Linked DNA regions of Cystobacter fuscus. The protein of the gene in region 2 interacts with the protein of the main gene of each other region in a pairwise test. Links are inferred from orthologs where the notes say so. Each region holds a gene or a part of one and is shown on either strand. Other genes may lie near its edges.

Region 1 (2,858 bases), 8.1 Mb from region 2 along the record:
GATCCCCGGGAATTTCCCGGCTCCGGATAGGCTCTTGCGTCACATGTCTGTTTCCTGGCGACAACGGCTGCGAGGCCTGGTGGCAATGACCCTGTTGACCCTCGGGTGCGCCTATGCGCTCGCGTCCTGGAACTGGTGTGGACGCTGGGGCGAGGGGGTGCCCGTACTGGTGGGCCAGGCGCGTGCCGGGGGTCCCCTGCGGGCCGGTGCGGCGAGGGTGGACCTGGCGCCTCCCTATCCGGTGGTGGTGGCCGGCTACGGGCTGCCGCTTCCCGAGGCGACCGGGGCGGGTCTGCCTCCGCGGGCGCGCGCGGTGGTGCTGGCCGCGGGTGACATGAAGGTGGGGCTGGTGTCGCTGGAGTTGATGCTGGTGCCCGATGCGCTCGTGGCCGCGGTACGCGAGCGGACCGCGAGCCTGGGGCTTGGCGCGGTGGTGGTGGTGGCCACGCACACGCACTCCTCCTTTGGCGGATATGACGCCCGGCTGGCCGCTCAGCTTGGCGGGACGGGGCGCTTTCGCGAGGCCTCGCTGAAGGCGGCGGTGGAGGGGGCGAGTGAGGCCCTGCGCCAGGCCGCCTCCCAGCTCACCGAGGTCTCCCTGGAGGTGGGGGAGGCGCGCGAGCCTGGCCTGGTGCGCTCGCGCTCGGGGGGAGAGTCGCCGGATGGAAACCTGACGCGCGCGGTGCTGCGCGGCGAGCGGGGGCCGGTGGCGGAGCTGCTGCTGTTCGCCTCGCACCCCACGATGGTGCCGCGCAAGCGCGACGTGGTGGATCCGGACTGGCCCGGACGCGTGAGTCAGCTGCGCGAGGCGGAGGGCGGGGTGACGCTCCTGCTCCAGGGGGCCAGTGGCAACGCCATGGCGGTGGGGCAGGGGGGCGAGGGTCTGGAGTCCGTGGACGGGTATGCGCGGGCCGTGGCGGAGCTGGCGGCGCGGGTGATGCCGGCGCCGGTGGAGCGTCCGGAGCTGGGCTTCGCGCGGGTGGAGGTGGCGTTGCCGAGGCCGGACGCCTCGCGGCTGGTGCCCTCGTATGCCCGGGCGGCGGGAGACAACTTCCTGTGTGCCTCGTCCGCGCGCCGCACCGAGGTGGGGGCGCTGCGGCTGGGGCCGCTCGAGTGGCTGCTGGTGCCGGGCGAGCCCACGGTGGCGGCGGGGTCGTCCCTGGCCCGGCGCGCGGGCGCCCGCGACGTGCTGGGACTGGCGGACGGGTACGTGGGCTACGTGGAGACTCCCGAGGCCGTGCGGGCGCGAGAGGGCGAGGCGCGCCGCCAGTACTTCGGCGCCACGTTGTTGGAGCAACTGGGCGCCGGAGCGGAGCTGGCCGCGCGGGCGGCGGGCTTCACCCCGTGAGCGGCGCTAGAGCTTGTCGAACTTCGAGTCCTCGTCCCGCTTCTTGAAGAGCAGCACGGTGCGGCCCAGCAACTGGGCGAGCTCGGCGCCGGTGCCCTGGACGAGCTTCTCGGCGGCCTCGTGGCGCTCCTCCGGGCCCTCGTTGATCTTCACCTTGATGAGTTCGTGGTCGTGGAGCGCCTGGGTCACGGCGGCGATGACGCCCTCGCTGACGCCCGCCTGGCCCACGATGACCACGGGTTCGAGGTGATGTCCCAGCGCGCGCAGCTGGCGGCGCTGCTTTCCGGTCAACGGCAAGATGCTTCTCCTTCAAGTGGGGAGGCGCGCGGTGGCGCTCCCGGGGTGGCGCACCCTACTTCTTTTGCGCGGCCATGCGCAGCTCGCGCTGGGCCTCGATGTGGTTGGGTTGCAGCTCCACGGTCTTCTGGAAGTGCTTGAGCGCACCGCTCATGTCCCCGCACAGCTTGGCGATGACGCCCAGGAAGTAGTGCCCGGCGGCGACCTTGTCGTTCTTCTTCAGACACAGCTGGATGTCTTTGTAGGCCTCGTTGAAGCCCACCTTCTTGTCCTCGAAGGTGAAGAAGCGGGCGTAGCCGCGCCAGGCGTAGAACTCGGCTTCCTCGCCGTTGAGCTGGATGGCCTCGTCGAGCAGCTTGACGGCCTCGGCGAACTTGCGGCCCTTGAGGTAGACGCCCGCCTTGCGGAACAGCTCCTCGCTCTTGAGGATGGCCACCACGTCGACCTCGGCCTCCTGCTTGCCGCCGGACTTGAGTTCCTCGATGTACGCGACGCGGCTCTTCTCGTCCGCGAGCGCGCGATGGGCCTCGCCGATGTAGGCGAAGATGTCGGCCTTGAGCTTCTCCATCTCGGGAGGCGCGCCGGGAGGGATCGTGTCCGGGTGGTACAGCTTGGCCAGCTTGAAGTAGGCGATGCGCACCGCCGGGCCGTTGGTGTCCGCGCCGACGCCCAGGCGCTCGAAGTGGTTCTGCTCCTTCATCTTCTGGGCGAGCTCCTGGAGCGCTGCGATGTCGCTCGTGCCGGGAGCCGGAGCGGACGGGGCCGCGGGAGCGGAACCTTCGGGTTTGGCCGAGGGTGCGGCGGCGGGGGCCGGAGCCGAGGGAGCGGCGGGCTTGGCGGCGGCGGCGGGAGCAGGGGCCGTGGGAGCAGCGGGCTTCGCCGTGGCGGCAGCGGGAGCCGGGGCCGAGGGCGCGGCGGGCTTGGCGGCGGGGATTGGGGCCGAGGGTGCGGCGGGCTTGGCAGCGGCGGGAGCCGAGGGAGCGGCGGGTTTGGCGGCAGCGGGAGCCGGGGCCGCGGGAGCAGCGGGTTTGGCGGCCGGGACGCCACTCATGGAGGGCGTGGCGGGGCCCTGGGGAGCGGCGGGCTTGGCAGCGGCGGGAGCCGAGGGAGCGGCGGGCTTGGCGGCAGCGGGAGCCGGGGCCGAGGGAGCGGCGGGTTTGGCGGCCGGGATGCCACTCATGGATGGCGTGGCGGGGCCGGAGGCCGGGGCCGT
Region 2 (3,575 bases):
GGCGCCGCGTTGATCGCCTACCTGGTGCACCCGCTCGTCACTCGCCTCACGCGCGTACAGGTGCGCGGGCACGCCATTCCGCGCTGGGTGGGCATCCTGCTCATCTACTCGGGCTTCTTCCTCGCGGTGTACCTCTTCTTCATCGCCATGGTGCCGCAGCTCTACCAGGAGCTGGCGCGCATCAGCCGCGATGGCGTCACCTTCCTCAACTCGCTCACGCCCGAGCGCATCCACGTGCTCGCCGACCGCGTCGAAGACTGGCTGCGCGCCAAGGGCATCCCCGTGGCGCTCGCCACGCCCGAGGAGATGCGCAACGGCGTCCCCGGCGGCGGCGTGACGGTGGACCTGGAGCGGATCCTCCAGGACGTGGCCGCGCAGCTCACCGGGCTGATACGCCAGCACCTGGGCGACATCGTCACCGTGTCGCGCCACATCATCACCTCGGTGGTGGCCGGCGTGTTCATGACGTTCTTCATCCTGATGGTGGCCGCGTTCTTCTCCATCGACGCGCACGCCGTGGTGGGCTACTTCACCAGCCTGTTGCCGGCCGAGTACGGCACCGACTCGCAGCGCCTGCTCGAGCGCATTGATCGCTCGCTGTCCGGCGTCGTGCGGGGCCAGGTGACCATCTGCCTGGTGAATGGCACGCTCACCTTCCTGGGGCTGGTGCTCTTCGGGGTGAAGTTCGCCTTCCTGCTGGCCACGGTGGCCACCGTGTTCAGCCTCATCCCCATCTTCGGCACCATCCTCAGCTCGGTGCCCATCGTGCTCATCGCGCTGGCGGACGGCTTCCAGAAGGGCGTGGCCATCCTGCTGTGGATCATCGGCATCCACGCGCTGGAGGCGTACTTCCTCAACCCGAAGATCATGGGCCAGGCCGCGCGCATCCACCCGGTCATCGTGGCCTTCAGCCTCATCGCCGGGGAGACGACGTTCGGCCTCGTCGGCGCGCTCTTCGCGGTGCCCGTGGCCTCCATCATCGTGGCCTGCTTCGACTACGCGCGCCTCAAGGCGCAGCCCCACGTGAGCGAGGCCTCGCTGGAGGTGAAGTAGGCGCGGGCGGGGCCTCAGCCGCTGCAGGCGGCCTCGCAGCGCGACTCGCGGCAGAAGACGAAGCAGCGGCCACAGTCGAGGTGGTCGGCGGGACAGGTGCCGTCACACTTCACCCCGCTGCAATTGGGCCCGTCCTGCACGTGCGTGGGGTTGGTGCCCAGCCCGCAGCAGGCGTTCCCCGTGCAATCCGAGTCCTGGTAGCAGGTGCGGTTGGACAGCGGGGCGGGATTGCCCCCGAAGTCATCCAGGTCGATCGGTTCGCATCCGGTGGCCAGCGAGAGCACCGCCCCCAGCACGACGAGGGCGGACGGAAAGGCGACACGGGTACTGCGCATGCAACGGCTCCCTTCGTGAGGACGAAGGGAGATTATTAACGGTTCATCGAGCCGAGGAACTCGGCGTTCGCGGCCGTGGGGCGCATGTGTTTGAGCACGAACTCCATCGCGTCGATGGGCGTGAAGGGGTGGAGCACCTGGCGCAGGGCGGTGATGCGCACGAGGTCCGCCTGGGTGAGCAGCAGCTCCTCCTTGCGCGTGCCGGACTTGTTGATGTCGAGCGTCGGGAAGATGCGCTTCTCCATCAGCTTGCGGTCCAGGACGATTTCGGAGTTACCCGTGCCCTTGAACTCCTCGAAGATGACCTCGTCCATGCGGCTGCCGGTGTCGATGAGCGCGGTGCCGATGATGGTGAGGCTGCCGCCCTCCTCGATGTTGCGCGCGGCGCCGAAGAAGCGCTTGGGCTTGTGCAGGGCGTTGGCGTCCACGCCGCCCGAGAGGATCTTCCCCGAGGCCGGCACCACCGTGTTGTAGGCGCGCGCCAGACGGGTGATGGAGTCCAGGAGGATGCACACGTCGTACTTCTGCTCGACCAGGCGCTTGGCCTTGTCGATGACCATCTCCGCCACCTGCACGTGGCGCGTGGCGGGCTCGTCGAAGGTGGAGCTGACCACCTCGCCGCGCACGTTGCGCGCCATGTCCGTCACTTCCTCGGGGCGCTCGTCCACCAGCAGCACGATGAGGTAGACGTCCGGGTGGTTCTTGGAGATGGCGTGCGCGATGTTCTGCAGGAGCACCGTCTTACCGGCCTTGGGCGGCGCCACGATGAGGCAGCGCTGGCCGAGCCCGATGGGGCAGAACAGATCGATGATGCGCGTGGTCATCTCCGCCCCGTCGTGCTCCAGCTTCAGCTTGCGCGTGGGGTAGAGCGGCGTGAGGTTGTCGAAGAGGATGCGGTCGCGCGTCACCTCGGACAGCGGGTCGGAGAAGTTGACCTTGTCCACCTTCTGCAGGGCGAAGAAGCGCTCACCCTCGCGCGGCTGGCGGATGGGGCCCGTCACCGTGTCGCCCGGCCGCAGATTGAAGCGGCGCACCTGCGAGGGAGACACGTAGATGTCGTCGGGGCTCGCCTGGTAGTCGCTGTCCGCGCTGCGCAGGAAGCCGAAGCCGTCGCTGAGCAGCTCCAGCACGCCTTCCGCGTGCACCTCGAACTTCTTGTCCGCGATGCCCGAGAGCAGCGCGAAGATGAGATCCTGCTTCTTCAGGCCCTGGTAGCCCTCGATGCCGAAGTCGTGGGCCATCTTCGCCAGGTCCGTGATCTTCATGCGCTTGAGGTCATTGAGCCGGATGACCTGCATGGCCGGAGCGTCCGAGGGGCCCGCCTCCGCGCCCGGGGACACCTCGAGGGGCTCGGGAGCCGGGGCCTGGTGGGAGCCCTCCTCCTCGTGGTCGGCCGCCGCGCGCACCTCCTGGTACTCCTCGTCCCGAACGGGGTGGGAGGGGATGGGCGTGAGCACCGGGCGGGGCGCGGCGACGACGGGGGCTTCCTCGGCCGCGGGCTCCTCGTCCCGGCGGGCCGACGTCCGGCGGCGCGCGGGCTTCTCGGACTCGTCGCGCTCCACCGTCTTGGCCCGGGTCGAGCGGCGCTTGGGCTTTTCTTCCTCGATGTCGACGACCTGGGGGGCGAGGAGCTTCTCTTTGGGGGAACGGGCTTTGGCCATGGTGCGGGGCTGTACTTGCGGCGCGGGGGGGACGCGCACGGGAATGTCGTGGAAGTGTCCGGGGGGACTCGAAGCGCCCTCAGGGCGGCACCGGGATCCCTTCTTGCCGGGACCACGCGGGTGGGAGAACCTTGTGGTGGGAAAAGGTGGCGCCTGAAGGTGGGACAACAACCCTCATGCGCTCGACACGAGGTTATTGACCACCTCTAGAGCTGTCAAGGCATCCTCGCAACCCGAGCCACCAGGCAACAAAGCCCCCGCATCTTCCAGTCCAGCCGCCGAGCCCCTCCTCCGTGACCGCCTCGAAAACCGCTGACGCCGCCCGCATCGGGCAGCTCCGAAAAGAACTCGCCTACCACAACCACCGCTACTACGTGCTCGACTCGCCGGAGGTGAGCGACGCGGAATACGACCGGCTCATGCGCGAGCTGCAGGAGCTGGAGTCCCGCCATCCGGACCTCGTCACGGCCGACTCGCCCACTCGCCGGGTGGGAGGCGCTCCGGCGGAGAAGTTCGAGAAGGTGCG

The links. Proteins that work in one complex are often made in the same cells at the same time.
Region 1: the proteins of rho (region 2) and yhbY interact in binary tests that used the Escherichia coli proteins (3 or more experiments, as listed by UniProt). The link is inferred for Cystobacter fuscus from one-to-one orthologs.

What each region holds. Positions count from the first base shown.
Region 1 is NZ_CP022098.1:1,753,483-1,756,340, forward strand. It holds yhbY (ribosome assembly RNA-binding protein YhbY), read right to left. Parts: upstream 1,646-2,858; coding sequence 1,355-1,645; downstream 1-1,354. Other genes in the region: CYFUS_RS07345 (neutral/alkaline non-lysosomal ceramidase N-terminal domain-containing protein), read left to right, coding at 44-1,348; CYFUS_RS51620 (DUF4388 domain-containing protein), read right to left, coding at 1,701-2,858.
Region 2 is NZ_CP022098.1:9,818,580-9,822,154, forward strand. What follows is about bases 737-3,575. They hold rho (transcription termination factor Rho), read right to left. Parts: upstream 3,050-3,575; coding sequence 1,424-3,049; downstream 737-1,423. Other genes in these bases: CYFUS_RS39745 (AI-2E family transporter), read left to right, coding at 737-1,053; CYFUS_RS39750 (hypothetical protein), read right to left, coding at 1,068-1,388; ligA (NAD-dependent DNA ligase LigA), read left to right, coding at 3,343-3,575. Outside these bases: more of CYFUS_RS39745, read left to right, coding at 1-736. UniProt on the Escherichia coli protein: Facilitates transcription termination by a mechanism that involves Rho binding to the nascent RNA, activation of Rho's RNA-dependent ATPase activity, and release of the mRNA from the DNA template.